3 regions of the Chryseobacterium turcicum genome follow, and region 1 is predicted to be linked to each of the others. Evidence: riboswitches for the same ligand, from Rfam matches in the RefSeq annotation. Region 1 holds a riboswitch; each other region holds the start of a gene.
The links. Region 1 has a riboswitch for thiamine pyrophosphate ahead of pnuC (nicotinamide riboside transporter PnuC). Riboswitches for the same ligand answer to the same signal wherever they lie in the genome.
Positions count from the first base shown of each region.

Region 1 (8,036 bases):
TGTAATATGTTAAAATTCAATGTCTTAAATTCTAATAAAATATAATTTAACTTTACAGAATATTCTTCAGACGAAGATGTTGCAAAAGCATAATGGTTTTGGCATCTTTTATTTCGCCATTATCAATCATAGAAAGAGTTTTATTAAATTCAAGTTCTAAAACTTCTATATTTTCTCCTTCTTCTTCTAATCCGCCACCATCATTTATTTTCATATCATCAGAGTATTCAGCGATAAAAAAATGCAAAATTTCGGTGACTGAACCGGGAGACATATATGCTTCAAAAATCTTTTCAACTTTAGATATTTTATAGCCCGTTTCTTCTACAGTTTCTCTTTTAATGCAATCTTCGGGATTATCGTTGTCTAATAAACCGGCACAAGCTTCAATCAGCATTCCCGTAGAATTTCCATTGATGTAAGTGGGAAGGCGAAATTGTCTCGTTAAAATCACATTTTTGGAGGTTGTATTATATAGCAAAATAACAGCTCCGTTTCCTCTGTCATACGCTTCTCTGCTTTGGGTTTCGGTCTCTCCGTTTTCTTTTTTAATATTGAAAGTCACTTTCTTTAAAGTGTACCAGTTCTCAGATAAAATCTCTGTTTTTTCAATATTTACCTTTGTCTCTCGCATTCTATATTTTTATTATATTCTCGCTAATTATGCAGATTTAGAAGATTAAAAAATCAGCTTAATCCGTAAAATCAGCGAGATAAACTGTTTTAAATTTCATTATTTTTCAGCAAATCCTCCAAAGTCATTTTCAAATCAGGAAATTGAAACTCAAAACCTGCTTTCTCTATTTTCTCTGATGAAGCTCTAGAACCTTCCAGCAAAGCGTCTGCCAATTCTCCAAATATCAATTTTAAAATAAATGATGGGACATTCGGCATCAACAAAGACTTCTTTAAAACCTTCGCAATTAACTTCGTTAAATTTTCATTGGTTGTATGTTGTGGAGACGAAGCATTATAAGCACCATCAATTTCATGATTTTTTAAAACGAACTCATAAATCCCACAAATATCATCCACATGAATCCATGGCATATATTGTTTTCCGCTTCCGATGGGTGAGCCAATCCCGAATTGTATTGGGGGCATCATTTTTGCCAATGCGCCGTCATTTTTATCAAGAACAACGGCAGTTCTTATTTTTACCACTCTTTCTGCGATATTTTGTTCTTTAAATTCATCAGCCGCTTTCTCCCAAACCACGACAACTTCACTCAGAAAATCATTTCCGGAAGCATCATTTTCAGTGAAAATTTTATCGGTTGTTTTGGTTCCGTAAAAATTAATTCCGGAAGCTGAAATAAAAGATTTGAGCTTTATGTTTTTCTTTTTTAAAGTATTTAAAATCAATTTTGCCGAATTTACCCTACTTGAAATCAGTTCTTTTTTTCGGTCTTGTGTCCAACGTTTTTCAGAAATATTGGCTCCTGCAAGATGAATAATATGGCTTACGTTTTCGAATGCTTGCTCATCTATCGTATTATTTTCAAGATTCCATTCAAACTCATTTTCGGCTTTCTTTTTTCTGGTTAAGAAGCGTACTGTATAGTCTTTTTCAATTTTTTTTGAAAGCTCCCTTGCAATTGCTCCGCTTGCACCGGTAATTAATACAATTTCTTTCATCTATTTTTTAGATTATTTTTTTTAATACCTGCTATTTTTTAACCGCAAAAGCAACAAAAGATTTTATGACGGAATAAGTTATTCAAAAGCTAACAAAAAATAACGTAAACTTTTATATTTTGGAAACTTTTGAATTTCTATTTTTCAATCATTTCTTTTGATTCTTTTGCGGTTAAAATTATATTTTTAATTTTTTTATCACGTATCAAAACTAATTTTTTACGATTAAAACGTAATCTTCTTCCAGTATTTTATAACCTTGGTCGTACACAAACATGTATTCCGAACCGTTTTTATATACTTTTATGTTGGTGAAATAATTAAAATCAAAACCTAAGCCATCCAATTTTGACTTTGTAATTTTGGTTTTTCCTTCGATATTGATTTCACTCAGAATGCGATAATTTTTACGGAGTTTATTATTTACATTCCGCATCAGATTGCTCGAATCTTTATTCTGATTATTGTTGTAAGCATTTCTGCAAGAGTCGTTACAGAATTTTTTGTCGGACCTTCCGATAATTTTTTCTCCGCATTCAATACATTCCATGATAATTAATTTTTCAAATGATGTTTGTGTTTTTTCTTTAGCAATTTTATAAATCTGCTGTGAGTAGGGTAGCTTCTGTTTTTAGTCATATTGTTAAAAACCAAAGCGACTAAAAGTAAGATAAGACAACCCGACAGAACAGGTGAAAGTACGTACCAATATCCTAATTCAGGAATTTTTCCTGTGGAACTGACTGCAATTAAAGCTGTTGCGCCTCCCGGTGGATGAAGAGTTTTTGTGTATTGCATGGCAACAATAGAAAAAGCAACGGCAAGAGGTGCAGAGATCCAGATAATATCGGGAACAATTTTAAAAACAGTAACTCCGATTAATGCAGAAATAACATGACCTCCAACAAAATTTCTCGGCTGAGCGAGCGGACTTTGAATGGCTCCATAAATCAAAACACAAGAGGCTCCGAATGAACCGATTAAGAAAATATTTTCCTGTTTAAATAAATATTGGGACTGCAGGAAAGCAATCACTCCAATTCCAACAAATGCTCCTAAAAAAGACCAAAAATGTTCTTTATAATCAATAAGAGTTTCTTTATAAATAACATATTTTGAAACTCTGAGCGTTCTTTTGAAAGTTTTTTTCACGATAAATTTATTTGAAGGTGAAAGATACAACATATCCGTTTGTAAGCGGTTGTGATTTAACTGCAAAAGAAACTATAGAATTATTTGGCTTTAAAGAATGCGTGAATTTTAAACGCAATGTTCGCAAGATTAATTTATATAAAATGAAAACATTTTCCGTTCGCAAGGACACTTCGTTCAGCAAAGGTAAATTGCGTTTTTCGCTGAGTGGAACGCCTTTGCGGACGGAAAAATATCCTCAAACAATTTAAAAAAAATCTTTGCGCTCATTGCGTTAAATAAATAATTATGTTTAAATCAATATATAAAATCTCTTTTACAGTTTGAAAACAAAAGATTTTTATTTTCCAAAAAAAAGTCTCACATTTGCGGCATTAATGGGGTGCTGCATATTGCGGCTGAGATGATACCCGGGAAGTTTTTCCACACCTGATTCGGATAATGCCGACGTAGGGATTTTTATAATTTATCATCTCATCATTTAATTTATATAAGTTAATTTGATGCAGGACTTTTTACAACATACCACCTGGCAAGAATGGTTGGGTGTCTTCTTCTCAGTATTTCAGGTTTTATTAGCCCGAAAAAACAATTCAAACAATTATCTTTTTGGGATTGCCGGAATTTCACTTTCGCTTTATGTAATGTTTTATGCAAAGCTTTATGCAGAATTTACTTTAAATCTTTACTATTTGGTAATGAGTATCTACGGATTACTTTATTGGAAGTTTGGAAAAAGAAAATCTGAAACCGTTATTTCCGAAACGACGAATCAGGAAAAATTAATCACTGCAGGAATTGTGGTTGGAACTTTCAGTCTTTTCTGGGTTTTTCTTACCCATTTTACCGATTCTGATGTTCCGATTTTGGATTCCTTAGTGAGTGCTTTTGCTTGGGCAGGAATGTGGTTGATGGCTCGAAGAAAAATTGAAAACTGGATTTTACTGAATATGAGCAACATTATTGCAATTCCGTTGTTGATTCATAAAGGTCTTTATTTGTACGCAGCTTTGACGGTTTTCTTATTTATCGTTGCTATTTCAGGGTATTTGGAATGGCGGAAAAATATTAAATCTAAATTGGTTTCTGTAACTTAATCAGGTTGATGTTTAATTTTTTAACGCAAAGTTTTAATTTTATTAGCGTGGTTTTTTAAGGAGCAAAGATGGTGACAAGTCGCTTGATGAAGCTTGAAAACGGGGAGCTTAAAATTAATTTTATGAATGTCCGTAATTAATAACAACTTAATTTTTAAAAGTTTGTTTATCATTTCGCAGAATCTAAACTGATTTGTTTTCAGTGTGTTGAGATTCCTCTGGAATGACAAAACGACTGCTGATTTTAGCGTTATGCTTAAAGGCTGACATTCACTTAATTTAAATTCTGTATGATTGGCTTCTGATTTTTTTCAATCAGTTTTTTTAATTCTCGCAGATTGTACAGATTTAGCAGATTAAAAACAGCAGAAATTAATCTGCTAAATCAGCAAAATCTGCGAGATGAATTATTTTCATTTAAATTTAAACAAACTCTAAGAGTTTTAAAATATGTTTACACCTCAAGAATTAAGAGAAAAAATGCATGGAGCCTCTGAAGTTCCACATGAGATTATTAATCAAATTCATCAGAAAAGATTGCTTCAGATTTGGGTTCCTAAACTATATGGCGGATTGGGGTTGCGTTTAAATCAAGGGTTGAAAATTCTTTTTGATTGGTCAAAAATAGATGGGAGTTTAGGCTGGATGTTCACTTTATGTGCGGGAGCCAATTTTTTCTCCAGAAACTTAAAACCTAAACTCGCAAAAGAGCTTTTTGCGGATGCTAAAACCTGTTTCGGAGGAAGCGGAATGATTGGTGGAACTGCAGAAAAACAAACCGACGGAACTTTTTTGATTAACGGACTTTGGCATTTTGCAACTGGTGCCCCGCATTTAAGTCATTTTACGCTGAATGCAAAACTGACGGAAAACGGAAATTCTTTATTGGATGAATCGGGTTCTGAATTGATTAGGTCATTTGTTATTTCTAAAAATCAAGCTGAAATAATTCCGAACTGGAAATCGATGGGAATGAGAGCAACCGGAACGTATTCTTTCAAGGTTGAAAATGTGAAGGTTTCTAAAGACTACAGTTTTATTTATGATGAGTTTTTTACGGATGATGTTTTAGATAAAATTCCATTTAGAATTTTTGCAGATTTAACGCTGTTGGTTAATTATCTTGGGATGGCTTCTCATTTTGCCGAAGAAGCGATTGTCATTCGTCCCCATCTTGATTTGAATTTATTTAATAGTAGAATAGCGAAAGCGATGGAAAAAGTAATTGAGTTTGCTGATGAAATCGAATTTTTATTAACTCATTCTCAACTTATTATTTCTGAAAAACAATTTGAAATTCATGAGTATTCTTCAGATGTAGTTGAAAGTTTATCGCATCAGATTCTGGAGATGTATTTTCATTTGGGACTTAAAGCAACTCATACAGATTCTGCGATTTACCAAGTTTTTTGTGATTATTTTACTGCGACCCAGCATTCTAATTTTAGAAAAGAATTGAAGGAAGACTATCATCATACCATCAAAAGAATATAAATTTACATCGCTAAAATTATAGCTTCCGGATACGAGAATATTATTTGCAGGTGTACCAATGTAGAATTCAGACCGAAAAATGTAACTCTACATCTTTAGTACATCGCAAAAACTTAAAATCTCTTTTTAACCGCAAAAGCATCAAAAGAAATGATTGAAAAAAGAGAAGTTCAAAAGTTTACAAAATGTTTTTTAAGCTTTATCACTTGTTTTGTTAGCTTTTGGATGACTTATCCATTATAAAATCTTTTGTCACTTTTGCGGTTAAAAAAAATGTCATGTACTAAAATTGTTGTAATATAATTGATTTCGCCCCTTCAGTGCTTCTATATACGATATCGTGTTTTTTATCATTGGGTTTCACGCAATGCTTTAGTAAAACGTCCTTTCAGGACTTTGAATTTTTGAAGTACTATTGTTCTTACTCAGAGTCTAAAAAAAACAAAATTTCTTTTAAATATCAATGATTTCAATGATTGAATATTATTTTACATCAGAAGAATATAAAGTTGCAACGCTCGAATGTAAAGTTACAACGCAAGAATGTAAAGTTGCAACGCTCGAATGTAAAGTTGCAACGCTCGAATGTAAAGTTGCAACGCAAGAATGTAAAGTTGCAACGCTCGAATGTAAAGTTACAACGCAAGAATGTAAAGTTGCAATGCTCGAATATAGAGTTACAACGCTTCATTATAAAGTTACATCGCAAGAATATAAAATTACATCGTTCCAATGTAGAATCTCGGAGGTAAAATATTAATATGAATGTCCGTAATTAATAATAACTTAATTTTTAACAGCTTGTTTGTCATTCTGTAGAAATCTAAACTAGTTCATTTTCAATGTGTTGAGATTCCTGCGGAATGACAAAACGACTGCTGATTTTAGCGTTATGCTTAAAGACGGATATTCACAATATTAATAAACTTTTTTAAATGTTCGATTGAGATTTGAGAATATTGAAAAATGATTTTATACTTTGAATTTTTCTTGTATTTAAAATGAACATTTAAAGAAAAATTCTGTGAAATGTAGGGCAAACTTTAATAGTCAACATAAATTTGCTCTAAATTTGACATCATAAAAAGAAAGCCGTCGATTTGTTCTTTTGTTGGTTTTTTAGAGTATTGCTTTTTTATTTCGGCAATTTTGCTTTTAGTTTTTGCGAATGATAATTCTATTTTTTCGCTCTCTGTATTGCTTTTAATATAGTCTTCATAGGCTATTTTATAGTCTTTAGTTTTTTGAAATTCTTCGAATTGCTTTATTTTAAACTTCATGTAATCTTTGTTTTGCAGCTCTTTCTTTTTTTCTAAATGGTCATTTTTAACCGTGAGGAGGAGGTAGCTTTTGTAGTAACTTGAAAACCCGAAATTATCAGAATCGATAAAATCTCCGGTTGGAACTGTGAGAATTCCGGAGTAATTTAGCTTTACCGTTTTATTATCTGTAAAAATTTTGTTGTATACGGAAATCAATAAACCCGAATTAGAATCGTCGATTTTAAGGTCAGTGAGAAAAAGTTCATTATTTATGATTTCAAAATAGGCAACATATCCGCGCCAGTTTGCTGTAGAAGTTGTAAAATAGGTTTCTCCTTTTTCATCTTTTTTAATGAATTTTTCTCCGAAAATGGGATGATTTTCAGGATGTTCTTGAAAATATTTTTCTAAAGGGTCATTTAATAAATCATACTCTTTTCCATCAATTTTAATGAAATTGGGTTCTTGTCCGGTAGCAAAAAATTTTAGAGAAATAAATAGGAGTATGAATAATAATTTGAATTTCATTTATTTAGGTTTTGGGTAATTATTCTTTTGTTTTCTAAATAGGGATAGCTCAAAATATGGCTGGTTTCAAAATATCGGTACCATTTCCAAAACTTCCAAACATTGATATTAAACTTTCTATTAAACCACAAAAGATTTAGATATTTCTATTAAAGCTTATTTTTAAAACAAAAAAGAACACATAAGCTTTCAAAAATCTTTGATCTTTATTCTTTCCTCGTTTTCTGCATATACTTTGTAGAGTTTTCGGCTTCGGTTGTGTTAATTTGAAATTTGAGCGCTTTTCCTAATTTATTTTGTTCGTTGGTAAATATGTTTACCATAATTAGCAATGCCTTCCAATTGTTTTCAATATTTGAATCTGAATATGTTTTTAAAATATTTTCATAAAGTGGTTTGGGTATTAATTTCTTGGCAAACTTTCCTGATTTTCCAAGTGAAATCTGGAAATCGTGTTCGTTGCCAATATTCCATTCGATAAGTTGCCAAAACATAGGTCTTACCACATTTTCCAACATATCTTTTGCGTAGATTATCTCTTCTCTTTTTAGTCCTTTTGCAACATTGGTAATCGTCCACCAAAACTCATTGCAAACTTCGGTAAATTCCTTTTGAGTAGGTTTTTTGATATGATAATCTTTATCAGATGGCTTTGATGGCTTCTCAAACCGATGGTCTTTGTCTAGCCAAACAACCGTTAAACTGTCGGTTTTAAAATGAGATTCAAATTTATCTGCAGGAAATAATGTAAGGTCAATTCTATAATCTTCCTCAAAAATCATTAAAAACCCAAAAGCAAAATTGTCTTGATTGACATCTTTTCCTAATTCCATTTCATCCGGAAGTTGTTGCAAAATAGGTTTTC
Region 1 covers NZ_JAJNAY010000001.1:1,934,835-1,942,870, forward strand. Annotated here, with positions in the region: gene nudK (GDP-mannose pyrophosphatase NudK) at 53-634, opposite strand; gene LO744_RS08755 (TIGR01777 family oxidoreductase) at 724-1,638, opposite strand; gene LO744_RS08760 (DUF2116 family Zn-ribbon domain-containing protein) at 1,850-2,191, opposite strand; gene LO744_RS08765 (HPP family protein) at 2,194-2,790, opposite strand; gene LO744_RS08770 (hypothetical protein) at 2,808-3,041, shown strand; TPP riboswitch at 3,159-3,263, shown strand; gene pnuC (nicotinamide riboside transporter PnuC) at 3,291-3,887, shown strand; gene LO744_RS08780 (acyl-CoA dehydrogenase family protein) at 4,338-5,381, shown strand; gene LO744_RS08785 (hypothetical protein) at 5,845-6,141, shown strand; gene LO744_RS08790 (hypothetical protein) at 6,425-7,171, opposite strand; gene LO744_RS08795 (aminoglycoside 6-adenylyltransferase) at 7,378-8,036, opposite strand, start outside.

Region 2 (8,036 bases), 1.5 Mb from region 1:
AAAGCAATTAATTTTACATTTTGATTTTTCCGGTTTTTAAGATCATTTAAAACAGTTGAATTTTCGCCATATCCTTTTTTAGAAATACTCGGAAAAACCGGACTTATAAAAGCATATTCCCATTCTTCATTCAATTCATTAAAAGCTTCAATATCATGAACGGAAGTTGAAATTATTTTATCTGTAAAAGATTTATACAAATTATTTAGTCTGTCAATTTCTCTAAAATGAAATCTCGAAATATTAAAAATTTCTGCCAAATCATAATGACTGTGTAAAACCAACTGAGAATGAAACTTCGAATCTATTTTCTGAATAAAATTCGTCATTTCATCTTCATTAATAAATGGTTTTCTCAAGTGAAGCAAATCCAAACCTTCCTGAAACAGTTTATTGATAATCTCTGTTTCATTTTCAACTAATTCTTCAGGAGTAATTACAATAATCATATATAAATTTCTTTACCTTTTTCGATGAATTCCTGAGATTTGCCAAACATTCCTTTTTCTGCAGATTCACGGATTTCCTGTGTAATTTTCATTGAACAGAATTTTGGTCCACACATCGAACAGAAATGCGCAACTTTTGCTCCATCTGCAGGAAGCGTTTCATCATGATAAGATCTTGCGGTATCCGGATCCAATGAAAGATTAAACTGATCTTCCCATCGGAATTCAAATCTTGCCTTACTCAAAGCGTTGTCTCTGTATTGTGAGCCGGGATGGCCTTTCGCCAAATCTGCTGCATGAGCCGCTAATTTATAAGTAATCACTCCAACTTTTACATCATCTTTATTGGGAAGCCCTAAATGTTCTTTCGGAGTCACATAACACAACATCGCACAACCGAACCAGCCAATCATCGCCGCTCCAATTCCGGAAGTAATGTGGTCGTAACCTGGTGCAATATCGGTCGTTAAAGGACCTAAAGTATAAAACGGCGCTTCATCACACACTTCCAATTGCTTATCCATGTTTTCTTTAATCATATGCATCGGAACGTGACCAGGACCTTCTACCATTACCTGAACATTATGTTTCCAGGCAATTTTTGTCAATTCACCTAAAGTTTCCAATTCTGCAAACTGAGCTTCATCATTCGCATCAGCAATAGAACCCGGACGAAGACCGTCGCCTAAAGAAAAAGCAACGTCATATTTTTTCATAATTTCGCAGATTTCTTCAAAATGAGTGTACAAAAAGTTTTCTTTATGATGAAAAAGACACCATTTTGCCATAATAGAACCACCTCTCGAGACAATTCCCGTCACACGTTTTGCGGTTAGATGAATATACCTCAACAAAACTCCGGCGTGAATCGTGAAATATGAAACCCCTTGTTCTGCCTGTTCAATCAAAGTATCTTTAAAAATCTCCCAAGTTAAATCTTCGGCAACTCCTTTCACTTTTTCCAAAGCCTGATAAATGGGGACTGTACCAATCGGAACCGGGCTGTTTCTGATGATCCATTCACGGGTTTCATGAATGTTTTTTCCGGTTGACAAATCCATAATCGTGTCGGCTCCCCATCTGCAAGCCCAAACAGCTTTCTCAACTTCTTCTTCGATGCTCGATGAAACCGCACTATTTCCGATATTGGCATTGATTTTAACTAAAAAATTTCGTCCGATAATCATCGGTTCGCTTTCGGGGTGATTGATATTATTGGGAATAATTGCTCTTCCCGCCGCAATTTCGTCTCTTACAAATTCGGGAGTGATTTTAGTTTTAGGCGTTTTAGCTCCGAAACTATTTCCCTGATGTTGAAAAGCCATGTCTTTTGAAACAGTATCTAATTGCTCGATTCTTTGGTTTTCTCTAATGGCAATATATTCCATTTCGGCGGTGATAATCCCCTGTTTGGCATAATACAATTGCGTAACCTCTTTCCCTTCTTTAGAAACTTTCGGTTGGTGATTATACGAAAAACGCAGTTCATTTAATTTTGAATTGGCAAGACGAGCTTTTCCGTATTCTGAAGTAATTCCATCTAAAACATCTACATCATTTCTATCCAAAATCCACTGTTCTCTGATTCTTGGAAGTCCTTTTTCAATATCGATTTCAGAATTTTCGTCGGTGTAAAGTCCTGATGTATCGTAGACTGTAACTGGTGGATTGTGTTCTAAAGTTCCGTTCGTAAGTTTTGTCGGACTTAAATGTATTTCGCGCATCGCTACATTAATTGGGTGAATTTTCCCTTCAACATAGACTTTTTTTGAGTTCGGAAACGGCGAACGTGTGATTTTATGAGCCATAAAAATATTTTTTAACCGCCTTGTGTAGCAGTGATAATTAAAATTGAATCTTTGTTGTTGAGAATAGTTTCCGCCCAGAATGACTGCGGAATTATGCGATTGTTGAGCGCTACGGCAATACCTTTTTTCTTTTCAGGTAATTCCATAGCGATAAGTGCTTCCAGCGTTTTGGGAAGTACATCAAAATTTCTTAGTGTGTGATTGATTGTGAGCTCCATTCCTAAATTTTTAAATACACTTTAGGAATGCCCATCATTGTACAATAGAATGTACAGCAAAGTCATCTCACTTTTTCCTACGCTAGTATGATCTAGAAATCAGGTTCAAAGGGTAAAGTCTCAGCCTGTTTTGTCAACAGACACCCCTAAAGTTCGGAGCGAAGGTAATTATTTTTTTGAAATGTGCAAAATTTTTTGAAAAAGATGGAAGTTGGATGATGGAGGCTGGAAGTTTTAAATATTTGAAAATATTGTTTTTTTTATCTCGTTGATTTTAGAGATTACGCAGATGTCTTTTTATTTTATATTGGAAAGATTCGAGTTGAAATCCTTATAAAATGACAAATTTTGTACTTGATTTTCAGATATTTAAACAAATCACTTCCAATCTAGCCCCGATTGCAACGGCATCCTTTTGGGTTGCGGCGGAGCGAAGCGGAGGCGTAACCCAAAAGATAGAGTGAAAAGCGGGAAAAAGCTCTTAAAAAGTGGAAAAGTAAAACTGAACTTTACATTTGTAAGAAAATAAAAATGGAAATCAGATTGTCTCTAATTTCCATTTTATAACTTATTTTTATTTAATATTTATTCTTCGCAAGCTCTCCAAATCGCATCATTCTGCGGAACCGGAGCTACAATCGTTACCGGTTCTTTTGTAACCGGATGAATAAACTGAAGTTTTCTTGCATGAAGATTGATACCTCCATCAGGATTTGAACGGGGTGCACCGTATTTTAAGTCACCTTTAATCGGAATTCCAGTTTTTGATAACTGTGCTCTGATTTGATGATGTCTTCCGGTTTCCAAATCAATTTCCAAAAGAAGATAATTATCTAAAGTTTTGATAACATTGTAGGTAAGAATTGCCTCTTTTGCACCTTCAGTCACTTTTGTAAAGACAATCGCTTTATTATTTTTTTCGTTCTTCTGCAAATAATGAACTAATTTTTGAGTTTGAGGAATCATTTCTTTCGCTACAACTGCCCAATACGTCTTCTCAATTTCTCGGTTTTTAACCATCTGAGTCAATCTCGAAAGTGCTTTTGAGGTTTTAGCATAAATTACTAAACCAGAAGTTGGTCGGTCGATACGATGTACCAAGCCTAAAAACACATTTCCGGGTTTATTATCTCTTTTTTTTATAAAGTTTTTAATTAAATCCAGCAAAGGTTCATCACCTGTTTTGTCGCCCTGCACAAGCTGACCGACTTTTTTGTTGATGACTAAGAGATGGTTGTCTTCAAAAACAATCTGTTCTTCCATATTCAAATTAACGGTTCTGTGACCTGCTTATAAAAGAAATCACCACTCCTCCTAAAAGGCCGATTGTTTTTATTACGTTAAGGCTTGAATCAATGGGTAAAAATGCTCCGATAACACACAAACCAGCTGCTGCATACATAGGATAAACAAATTTAGGATTGGTCAATGTCAACATTCTTCCCTGAACAACAAAGCTTATTCCTATTAAAATATAAAATAACCTTGCCGATAGAAAATAATTAATATTATCTGGGAAAAGTTTAAACCATCCTACTGCTAAACAAATAATTGCTAAAATAGAGATGACACCTTGTACTGCTTGTAAATTATTTTTCATTAATAGCTTTCATTTTGGTTAGGAAAATCAGAACCTTTCACGTCTTTCACGTATTGAGAAACGGCTCCTGTAATTTCTGTGTATAAATCGAGGTATCTTCTTAAGAATTTTGGAGAGAAACCTTTATTCATTCCCACCATATCATGATATACCAAAACCTGCCCGTCACAATGAGGCCCTGCTCCGATTCCGATTGTTGGAATTGAGATACTTTCAGTTACTCTTTTAGCTAAATCTGCTGGAATTTTTTCAAGAACAACTCCAAAACAGCCTAATTCTTCAAGCAATTTTGCATCGTTGATTAGTTTTTCAGCTTCAGCTTCTTCTTTAGCTCTTACTTTATAGGTTCCAAACTGATAAATAGACTGCGGCGTTAATCCCAAATGTCCCATAATAGGAATTCCGGCATTGATGATTTTTTTAATCGATTTTGAAATCTCTTTTCCCCCTTCAATTTTAATTGCGTGAGCACCACCTTCTTTCATCATTCTAACAGCAGATTCTAAGGCGATATCAGGGTTACTTTGATACGTTCCGAAAGGAAGATCTGCAATTACCAATGCTCTCTCTACTCCTCTTACCACACTTTGAGTATGATAAATCATTTGATCTAACGTAATGGGAAGTGTTGTTTCAAAACCCGCCATTACATTCGCCGCAGAATCACCGATAAGAATGGTATCTACACCACCGGCGTCAACCATTTTTGCGGTTGTAAAATCGTAAGCGGTAAGCATTGTTATTTTCTCCTTATCGAATTTCATTTTTCGTAAGGTTTCAGTAGTAACTCTTTTAATTTCGGAATGAACAGACATAATATATATGATTGTTTAAAGTTAAAAAGTCGGCTTTCGCCGACTTAGATATTTTGATTTTATAAAACTACGTGTCCTAGTTTCATTAATTTATCGTGGTTGAGAATTTTAATGTTTCTACCGTCTACTTCAATGAGACTGTCACCTTTAAATTCTGAAATCAATCGAATAGCACTTTCGGTAGCCGTTCCGATGATGTTTGCAATCTCTTCTCTCGTTAAAGAAATTTTGATAAAACCCTCAGGATCAGTTCCTAATTTTTGTTCTAAAAGAATAAGAATTTCCGCAAGTCTTTCTCTTACAGTTTTTTGAGCAAGAAATGTAATGGTATTAGAAGACTCTCCCAATTCGTAAGCTATTTTTTGTAGCATTACAAAAGATAATTGCGAATCTACTTCTAGCAAATACATAAAAATTTCTGCAGGTAAAAAAGTAGCTTCAATATCAGTCATCGCCTCAGCTTTAGCCTGAAAATTTTCTCCGCAAAGCAAAGATCTGTACCCAATGATATCTCCTTCTTTAATAAATCTTAAAATTTGATCTTTACCAAAAGCTCCTGATTTTGAAAGCTTCGCTGCTCCTTTTTCCAAAAAATACACTCCTCTTGGTGTTTCTCCATCCTCAAAAATAATATCGTTCTTCTGAAAACTCAAGCTTTTTTTAGCTTTAAAATATTTTTCAAAATCTGCGCTGTTTAGCCTTTCCTTAAACGATTTATCATTAAAAACTCTTGCAAATCTATCCTCAATAGCAATTTGTTGTTCCTGCGACATTTTTTATGACATTTGTCACAAAAATAGAACATTTTAAATCGATAAACAAAAAAAAAATGTTATAATTTTGTAAGTCAATAATTTATGAAGGTGAGCGAGAACTGTTTTCATTGCGGACAAGGGATAGAAAAGGAAAGAATTTCTTTTGACGAAAAAATTTTCTGCTGTACGGGCTGCAAATCTGTTTATGAAATTCTGAATACTAATAATCTTAGTAATTTTTACGAATTAAATAAAAAAGCGGGCATCAGACCTGAAGAAAACTCTTCACAATTTGATTATCTCGACACCAAAGAAATCTTTGACAGAGTCACCGATTTTTCTGAAGGCAACACAAGCCTTGTCACGTTTAGAATTCCGGTAATCCATTGCTCTTCTTGTATTTGGTTACTAGAAAGCCTTCATACTTTACACAAAGACATTCATTATTCTCAGGTAAACTTTACAAGAAAGACCTTACAGGTCTCCTTTAATCATAATGAATTAAAATTAAGCGATTTAGCTAAATTTTTAACCAATCTTGGATACAAACCTGCTATTAATCTTGAGACCGTTGACAAAAACGAAGACAACCTAGACAAATCTTTACTGATAAAACTAGCAATTGCCGGATTTGCTTTTGGTAACGGAATGTTTTTAGCCTTCCCTGAATATATCGGCGGAGAAGACTACTGGATGGAACATTACAAAGGTTTATTCAGAGTTTTAATGTTCTTACTTTCAGTTCCGGTTGTATTTTATTCGGCATCAGACTATTACAAATCTGCTTGGTACGGTTTAAAAAACAAAATCGTCAACATTGACGTTCCTATTGTTTTAGGAATTTTTGTTTTATTCGGAAGAAGTATCTACGAAATCGCCACTGATTACGGCCCAGGATATTTTGACACCTTGTGCGGACTTCTATTTTTCATGCTTTTAGGGAAAATTTTCCAAAAAAGAACGTATAGCTCGCTTTCTTACGATAGAGATTACAAATCGTTTTATCCGATTGCGGTAACTAAGGTTGATTTTAACGGGAAGCAGGAAAATATTCTACTTTCAGAAATCAAAATTGGTGACAGAATTTTAGTAAGAAATCACGAAATCATTCCTGTAGATGCTATTTTAATTAGCGGAAGTGGAAATATCGACAATAGTTTTATCACAGGGGAAAGTGTAAGTATTTCTAAAAATCCGGGGGATAAAATCTTCGCAGGAGGAAAACAAATCGGCTCATCTCTTGAACTTGAAGTCATTAAAAACGTTGACCAAAGCTATCTTACTCAACTTTGGAATAAAGAAGCTTTCAAAAAACACGAAACAGGACTCGACACTTTAATTAACGACATCAGTAAATATTTCACCTTTATTATTTTAGGAATTGCACTTGTTGCCGGTATTTATTGGTATTTTATTGATTTGGAAACGATGTTCCAGGTTATTTCTGCGGTTTTGATTATCGCTTGCCCTTGTGCTTTAGCACTGTCTTCTCCATTTACTTTCGGTCACATTATGAGAATTTTAGGTCGAAATAAATTTTACGTAAAAGACACGTTAACGATTGAAAAAATTGCAAAAGTTGACGCCTTAGTTTTCGACAAAACAGGAACCATTACACACAGAAAAAAATCAAACATCAGATACGAAGGTTCTGAAATTCAGGAATTTGATTTATTAAACATTAAAAGTCTAGTAAAAAACTCAAACCATCCGCTTTCTAAATCCTTGTATGACTTTTTAGAAGTGCAAGACGACTATTTCCCCGTTGACAATTTTGAAGAAATCTCAGGAAAAGGATACGAAGCAAGTGTAAGAGGAAATATCTACAAAATAGGTTCTGCAAAATACAACAATCAGGAATCTAAAAATCTTGAAACAGCAGTCTACATCAGTAAAAACAACGAGTTTATCGGTAAATTTATTTTTAAAAATGAGTATCGAGAAAACCTTAAAAATCTTTTTACAAAACTTACCAACTATAAAATCTTCATTCTGAGCGGCGATAATGCTTCTGAAGAAAATCAGCTTAAGGAGATTATCCCCAATTACACGGCGATGGCGTTTAACCAAAACCCAGAAGGCAAACTGAATTACATCAAAGATCTTCAGGACAAAGGTTTAAAAGTTATCATGCTTGGTGATGGTCTAAATGATGCCGGAGCTTTAAAGCAAAGTAACGTAGGAATCGCTATTTCTGACGACAGCAACAGCTTTACACCATCTTCTGACGTCATCATGAATGGAGAAAAAGTATCACAACTTGACAACTATCTGAACGTTTGCAAAGGCTCGATTACGATTGTAAAAATCACCTTCCTTATTAGCTTTCTATACAACGTTGTAGGTTTAACATTTGCCGTCACCGGAAACATGAGCCCGCTATTTGCAGCT
Region 2 covers NZ_JAJNAY010000001.1:448,655-456,690, reverse strand. Annotated here, with positions in the region: gene LO744_RS02245 (thiamine phosphate synthase) at 1-449, opposite strand, end outside; gene thiC (phosphomethylpyrimidine synthase ThiC) at 446-2,257, opposite strand; gene thiS (sulfur carrier protein ThiS) at 2,269-2,475, opposite strand; TPP riboswitch at 2,533-2,633, opposite strand; gene LO744_RS02230 (RluA family pseudouridine synthase) at 3,061-3,738, opposite strand; gene LO744_RS02225 (hypothetical protein) at 3,746-4,075, opposite strand; gene panB (3-methyl-2-oxobutanoate hydroxymethyltransferase) at 4,075-4,890, opposite strand; gene LO744_RS02215 (Crp/Fnr family transcriptional regulator) at 4,950-5,663, opposite strand; gene LO744_RS02210 (heavy metal translocating P-type ATPase) at 5,754-8,036, shown strand, end outside.
Region 2: it holds a riboswitch for thiamine pyrophosphate, as region 1 does, so the genes downstream of both, thiS (sulfur carrier protein ThiS) here and pnuC (nicotinamide riboside transporter PnuC) in region 1, are expected to answer to the same signal.

Region 3 (8,036 bases), 400 kb from region 1:
AATATTTCGATACAAAGATGTGGAAGTGCAAAATCTTATGCGACCGAATACATGTATTCGACCCTATTTCGAGAAAAGAATGGGTAAGAGTAATGATTTAAAACGTACGAGTAATTACAAACTGTTGTTTTATACCGCTTTACGGTATTCGGTGGGCGTGTTTCCGGTTTGTTTTTTAAAGGCTGTATTGAAGGAAGATTTAGAATTAAAACCAACTTCATACAAGATTTCAAGTATAGTAACCTTCGATTTTGATGTGTCTTTCAGAATTTTCATGGCATTTTCAATTCGGTAAGTATTGACGAAATCATAAAAATGTTGCCCTAACTGATGATTAATTAAAACGGATAATTCGCGAACGGGAACATCGATTTCTTTAGAAATATCCTGAATTTTTAAGTCAGGATTAAGAAATGGTTTTTCATCAGTCATGTATTGTTTGAGCTTCAATAAATCTTCATTCAGTGTCTCCGGCTCTATTTTTTTATCCTCCAAAATCAAATCGGAAACGAGTTTCAATTTTGAATCAATATTTCTAAAAAGTCCTGGATTATTGAGTGCTTTGTACAGATACCAACACGTGATAAATGGTTGAAGCATAAGAATTCCTATTTTAATCCAATCAGAAATGTATGGATAATCAGAAAATTTTAAAATATTCTTTAAAATAACAATCAGATAAAGAGTCGCCAAAACGCTGATAAACTGAAAAAGCCACTGGTAAGAATTCAGACTTCCGCCCGAATTATTCTCCAAATAAAGCTTTTTCGACTTTCTCAATACCAGAAAAGCTGCGGTAAAATAAAAGACAATCTGAAGATGCAACAACCAATGATTGATTTGCAGCTCTATCATATTTTGGCGGTTGATGATAAAATCAAGCTTAGAATCTACGTCTACCAGATAAAAACGAGGCAATAAAACAAGATTTGCAACTAGATACGGAAGCAGATGAATAAAATATTTCGGTTTCCACTTAAAATCTGAATAGCAAACCGACAAAACATAAAGGTAAAAAGTAGGAATTTGTAAAAAACACAACATGGCTCTAAACATTCCGAGGTTTGAAGGGCCGTTTGTAATTTGGCTAATCAATGGTTCACTCGTATCGATGGCTGTTATGATAAGAAAAAAAGCGAAAAGATAGTTGCTGGTCTTGTGTTTTGTTTTGACCGTCAACATAAAAAATGCCAAAAAAAATGAAATGAACAGCGAGATTCCCGTTACAATATTTAATAAATTATCCATTCACCTAGTTTTCTTTTGAATTATAGTTTTTGCGCTGTAAATATAATTGAATTGCTAATAGATATCAAATTCATATTTCAAATCTTCAATAGAAATGATTATTTCATAATAAAACCCAGCTTCAGGTAATGAGAGCTGGGCTTAAATGTTTTTGAGGTTGTTTTTTTGAAATAATTAAAGGGTTATTAATAAAGTGAAACCATAGATTAATTCACTTTATTCAATTAAATCCAGCTTTTTTTATCATAAGCTGCTTCCCAAAAGTAATATTCCATTCGTGAAGAAGTGATAAATGCTTCAGTCATTTTTTCTTTGATAGCGGGTGTTGTAGAAGCTGCTGCTTCATCACACGCATTTATAGCTTGTTCAACAGCGATTCCAAATTCTTCGCCTCCGTAAGTATCTATCCATTTTTGATAAGGATTATTTTCAGATTGTAGATTGTTGTAAATATGGTCTCCCACTTTTTTATAAATCCAGAAGCAAGGTAATACGGCAGCCATCGCAATCTCTACCGAATCTAATGCAGCTGTACTTTTAAGAAAATGTACATAATGATGACAGGCTGGCTGCATATCGCCTCTTTCGTTTAAACCAAAATCTTTAAAATAAGATTCATGAAGCGCATTTTCTACAATGATGGCAGTTTCTGCATATTTTAGATATCTCAACGTATTGTTAATATCGTGAGCTCTTGCTGCAATTAATGCCAACGCTCTTCCAAAATGCTCTAGATACAGAGAATCCTGAGCCATATAAAACTGAAATTTTTCTTTGGGCAAACTTCCATCTGCCAATTCAGAGACAAAAGGCATGGTAAGAATGGCTTGATAGCGCTCTTCAGTTTGTTTCCAGGTTAATTCAGACCAATTCATTTTTAATTATTTTATGGGGATTAAAAAAGTGATTAAGTGGACCATTTCCTTTTCCGATGAGAACATCTTTTCCGTTTTTAATAGCCTCAAAGACATATTCTTGTGCTAATTCAACCGATTGATGTAGCTCTTCACCTCTTGCAATGTATGCTGCAATAGCCGAGGAAAGGGTACATCCGGAACCATGGGTATTGTTGGTGCTAAATTTTTCTGTTTCAAAAGAAGATTGTTTACTATTTTCCTCAATAAATAATGAAGTGATGATAGGAAGTTCCTGATGTCCGCCTTTAAGAAGAATATTTTTGCAACCTGATTTTAAAATCTTTTCTCCAGCAATCTGCATGTCTTCTAAAGTTTTTACTTCCATTTTTGCCAATATTGATGCTTCATCCATGTTTGGGGTAATAATATCCGCGATGGGAAATAATTTTTCAACGATTGTTTGAATGGTTTCCTCTTCAATCAGTCGGTGTCCGCTTGTCGCAACCATAACCGGGTCGAACACAATTGGAGTTTTGGGATATTTAGCTAAAGTATTTACAATGGTTTCAACCAATTGAGGAGTATGTACCATTCCTATTTTAATGGCATCAGGAAAAATATCATCCAATACCGCTTCGATTTGAGCGGCAACAGCTCCCATAGAAATGGGATATATTTTTTGTACTCCCATCGTATTTTGAACCGGAAGCGCAGTAAGTACTGAGGTTGCATAACATCCCAACGCTGAGAATGTCTTGATGTCGGCTTGTATTCCTGCGCCGCCGCTGCCATCAAAACCTGCAATCGTAAGGACAGTGGGGTAAGTATATTTTTTCATTTTACTATTTCATTTTTAATTTCGTAAGCTGCTTTTTCGGGATTTTCTGCACTACAGATTGCTGATACAATTGCTAATGCATCTGCTCCGGCTTTTATAATTGCGGCTGCGTTTGAGAAATTGATATTTCCGATAGCGACAAGAGGTTTATCGGTAAGAGACCTTATTTTAGATAAACCTTCCAATCCCCATTCTGTTACTGTATCTTTTTTGGTGTCTGTACTAAATATCGGACTGATTCCCAGATAATCTGATATTTCTGTATTTACACTTTCGAGTTGGCTCAAATATTCGATGGAATATCCAATCATTTTATCTTTAAAAAATAATTCATTTCTGAGAATTGAGGGTGCTTTATCATTATTTCCCACATGAATTCCAAATGAACCTATTTTTTCGGCAATCTCAAAATGGTCATTAATAATAAGCGGAATATTATATTTATCAGTAATCTCTTTTAAAGCTATTGCTTTTCTAAGAAAATCTTCTGTTGAGGTATTTTTTTCACGCAGCTGAATAATATCTACACCACCCAAAATCGATTGTTCTGCAACTTTAAGAAAATCTTTTCCCAAGCAATCTTTTTCAGAAATCACTAAATACAGCTGATAAGGAAATGATGTTTTCTTAATCATTGTTTTATCAGTTTTAAATAGGTAGAAAACTCTTCTTCGGTAATATTGTAGAGTTTATCAATGATATTAAGTTGTAAACTTCCTGGGCCTGTACTTTGTTTCGCGGCTATTTCTCCTGCTACGCCCAATAAACTCATTGCAGAAACGACAGCTTCGGTTTTGTTTTCTATAACTCCGATAAAAGCACCAATCAGCGCAGTTGCTGTACAACCCAATCCGGTAACTTTAGTCATCATAGGATGCCCGTTTTTTAAGTGTATTTCTTGATTTTCACTGATGATAATATCGGTTTCACCAGAAATACAGACTATTGATTTGTGATTTTGTACCAATATTTTGGCTGCTTCTACAGCTTCATTGCTTTGGGCTGTACTGTCTACTCCTTTTGTAATTGTTTTAGTGGTTTTTGAAAGAGCGATAATTTCAGAGGCATTTCCTCTAATTACGGTAGGGTTTAAAGAGATTATCTTACTTAATACAGAATCACGATAAGATGTTGCTCCAGCTCCTACAGGGTCTAATATCCAAGGTTTATTGAGTTCGTTTGCTTTTTTTATTGCGATAAGCATGGTCTCTTCCCAATATTCATCAAGTGTACCAATATTGATGACTAATGCGTGTGAAATATTTACCATTTCTTCTACTTCAGATTTTGCATGAGCCATTATTGGTGATGCGCCGATTGCCAGAACTGCATTAGCCGTGTTGTTCATTACAACATAATTGGTGATACTGTGAACGAGAGGAGAAGTGTTTCGTACTCGAAGTATGTTGTGCCAAAGATTGTTTTCCATTCTAAAATTTTTATCAATAAAAGCTTTAGGATAAAATCCGGTACAACAGTCATAATTTTAGAATATGACATATTGCTTTTCCCTACGTCGGTGTAAGCCGTATCAGGTTCAAAGGGACTCTCTCAATTCTTTTCAGAATACCCCTAAAGCGTAACACAAAAGTATTGAAAAATATTGATTTGTAAATTAAAGGATACTGATGTCTTCAAAAAATGAAGCTTTCATAAAAATAAACCACTCTAAAACAGTTGTTTCAAAGTGGTTTTATAATAATAAAGCTGTTTAAACTAATTTTTGTTTAACCGCAAAAAGGGCAAAAGAAAGTCGAAATGTATAGTATTAGATATTCAAAGCTCTCAAAGAATTAAAAATCAAAGATTTTTTTGAACTTATGTGTTCTTTTTTCATTTTAAAAATAAGCTTTAATAGAAATATCTAAATCTTTTGTGCCTTTTGTGGTTAAATAAAAAGTTTAATACAATAAGCCTAAAAATTAAAATCTTTGCGTGAAAAAGATTTTATTCAATAAATAATAGTCTTTTTCATATAAAAAGAAAATCCCGAAGCGCAATTGCTCCGGGATTTTTTCGTAATGTATATAATATTGATTTAGTGTCTTTTGAATAAGATTTCGTCCATTTTTGCTTGTTTCACATAGATTTTTTGAAAACTTACCGGCATATATTGATATAAAATATCCCATTGATGAGTGTCGGTTTGCTTTTTAAAACTCTTGAAAGACCTTACAAAAAGATTTTCGATAATCTGTTTTACGTTTTGCGTTCCATTCCTGTAAATCCAGCCCATCATTTTGATGTTGTGATTCACAATGTTGATTTTCGATTCCTGTAACAGGTTTTTCAGGTGATCTACTGTTGTCTGAATAATTCCTGCAAAGTTATCTTGTGCTGAAAGTTGCACGATTTCCTTTTGTAACGAAGGATAGAATACTTTTAAATGTTCAATTGCCCCATTTTCATTAATTACTTTCTTGTCAATATTCTTCATTTTAAATATTTTTTCAAAACATTCTTGTATTAGCCAAAACTGTACCAAGTTCTTGATTGTAATATTAAAAAACTGTTTCTTATGTGAATTTTGTTTTAATTTCTTACCCTTTGAGAAATCTTTTATTAATGGCAACTTTCGCACATATTATAAATCTTTGTTTAGTGATTAAAATTATAATTCGTTGATTATTAATGCTAATAGTAATACTCAGTTTTTACGATTATGTAATAAACCATTTAAATAATGTAATGAAAGATTCTGCCAAAATTTGAATAAGAGTGCTTTTTATCTGCCATAACTGAAAGATGTCATACTTTTCTTAACTGAATTAAATCATAAATTCAACGAAGTCAAATGTATTTTCAAACCTTTAGCATTAAAATTTAGCATAATGTGACAAGTAGGATATTCAAATTTTTAATTTTCAGATTCAAAGAAAAGAGATATTTATTCCGTTTTAACTTTCAGATTAAATATATTTGCAATCCATAAAAAATCATCGATGTTTACAAAAATTGTAGTCCACAGAGTAGGAAATAAAATCAACGGAGAATCACTTATACTTTCACAGGAAGAGCTTCAGTTGGATGAAGGTACAGTAGAGATGCTAGAAAATTACTTTTTAGGCTCTTTTAAAACTGAAGAAACCTATCAATTCTACAGCGATTCTTATTTGGTAAACAATCCGGTTTTCAGTTCGGTGTCTGAGATTTTTGATGATAAAGCCAAGTTCCTTTGGGAAGCAGAAAATATTGCTAAACATCTTTTCGAAGCTGCAGAAAATCCACGCGTTCAAGGTGGAGAGTTATTCATTGTTTTCTTTGAAGACGAAAGAGAAAGCGAAGAAAGAGTAGATAAAATCGGGATTTTTAAAACCGAAAAAAGAGATTCTTTCTTAAAGATATTCCCTAAAAACGAATCTTTCGAAATTGAAAAAGACCAAGGAATCAGTCTTTCAAAAATTGATAAAGCAGCCTTAATTTACAATAACAATAAAGAAAGTGGCTATGTACTTTCCGTGGTTGATAACAACAAAAACGGAGATATGTATTACTGGTTCGAAGATTTCTTAAAAGTAAAACAGCGTGATGATGAGTATTTCCACACGCAGGAAGCTCTGATGGTTTACAAAGATTTTATCGTAAAGCAGCTTCCTCAAGAATTCGAAGTTTCAAAAGCAGATCAGGCAGATTTTTTAAACCAATCGATTAATTTCTTTAAAGAAAAAGAAGAGTTTAAGCTGGATGAATTTGCCGCTGAGGTACTGAAAGACGAGCATGTGATTGAAAGTTTTAATAATTTTAAAACCGATTACGAGCAAGAAATGCAGATCAACATTGCTGAAGAATTCCCAATCAGTGAAGCGGCGGTAAAAAAGACGCAGCGCCATTTTAAAAGTATTATTAAATTGGATAAAAATTTCCATATTTACATTCACGGTGACCGAAAAATGCTGGAACAAGGGCAGGATGATAAAGGAAAATTTTATATGCTTTACTTTGATAAAGAAGTCTAAGAGAAAGTTTTAAAAACAATGTTTCAAAAATTGAAGCTTTGGATTCTTTAAATAAAAGACATTTTTATATTATAATAACTGACGGTTTACAGGCTGAAATAAAGGGAATTAAATAAGATAACTCCACAATTTAACATTGGAAATTGAATCTCGGAATTAATTAAAAAAAACCAAAATTATCTTAAGTAATTTTGGTTTTTTTTAATTGGATATTGTATTTTGTTTTAATTTGTCATAATTTTTGTTAATTATAAATACGAAATCAATATTGCATACCACATCTTTCAATTTGCGTATTTAAATCAGTATCTTTGATTACTTATTAGATACTATGAATTTTGTAGAATGTCATGATGAGCCCATTCATGTTCCGGGCCACATACAAAGTTTTGGATACTTGATTGGCATAGACATAGCTTCTCTTACCATTACTTTTTTCAGTGAAAATATTACCGAGATTTTTAAAATTGAAAATTCCGAAGGACTTTTCGGGAAAAAACTTTCCCAATTTCCTGATGTTTTTCAGCAGGTAATAGATTCTGAAATCTTCAAAGACGACGGTTTTCTATTGAGAAAAGATAACGAAACTTATTTCGACAAAATTTTTTTAAACGAAAAACAATATCATTTTTCTGTTTTTCGTGCCAATGATTATATTTTTTTAGAATTTGAAGAGGTTACTGAAAATCATCAGAAGCGGATTACCAATAAATATGATAATTTCTATATTGTAGATAATGATCAGGAGATTTGGAATCAGCTTTTGAATACCATTTTCAATATCATCAATTATGACCGTATTATGGTCTACAAATTTATGAGTGATGGCTCAGGAAAGGTGATTGCCGAAAAAACCAACGATCATTTTGACAGTTATTTAGGGCTTCATTATCCCGAACATGATATTCCGAGACAAGCACGTGAATTGTACAAAAAGAAAAGAAAAAGAATTTTTTCTGATGTCTATTCAGAGCCTGTTCGTGTTTTGAGTCGTACAGAAACCAATATCGATCTTACTTTTTCTTCTTCCAGAGCGATGTCGCCCATTCATGGTCAATATGTAAAAAACTCGGGAGCTTCATCAAGTTTCAGTATTTCCATTATTATTGATGATAAATTGTGGGGATTGGTAACTTG
Region 3 covers NZ_JAJNAY010000001.1:1,536,144-1,544,179, forward strand. Annotated here, with positions in the region: gene LO744_RS06975 (helix-turn-helix domain-containing protein) at 130-1,248, opposite strand; gene tenA (thiaminase II) at 1,473-2,123, opposite strand; gene thiD (bifunctional hydroxymethylpyrimidine kinase/phosphomethylpyrimidine kinase) at 2,110-2,943, opposite strand; gene thiE (thiamine phosphate synthase) at 2,940-3,578, opposite strand; gene thiM (hydroxyethylthiazole kinase) at 3,575-4,372, opposite strand; TPP riboswitch at 4,435-4,527, opposite strand; gene LO744_RS07000 (DUF7674 family protein) at 4,982-5,380, opposite strand; gene LO744_RS07005 (nucleoid-associated protein) at 5,886-6,899, shown strand; gene LO744_RS07010 (ATP-binding protein) at 7,231-8,036, shown strand, end outside.
Region 3: it holds a riboswitch for thiamine pyrophosphate, as region 1 does, so the genes downstream of both, thiM (hydroxyethylthiazole kinase) here and pnuC (nicotinamide riboside transporter PnuC) in region 1, are expected to answer to the same signal.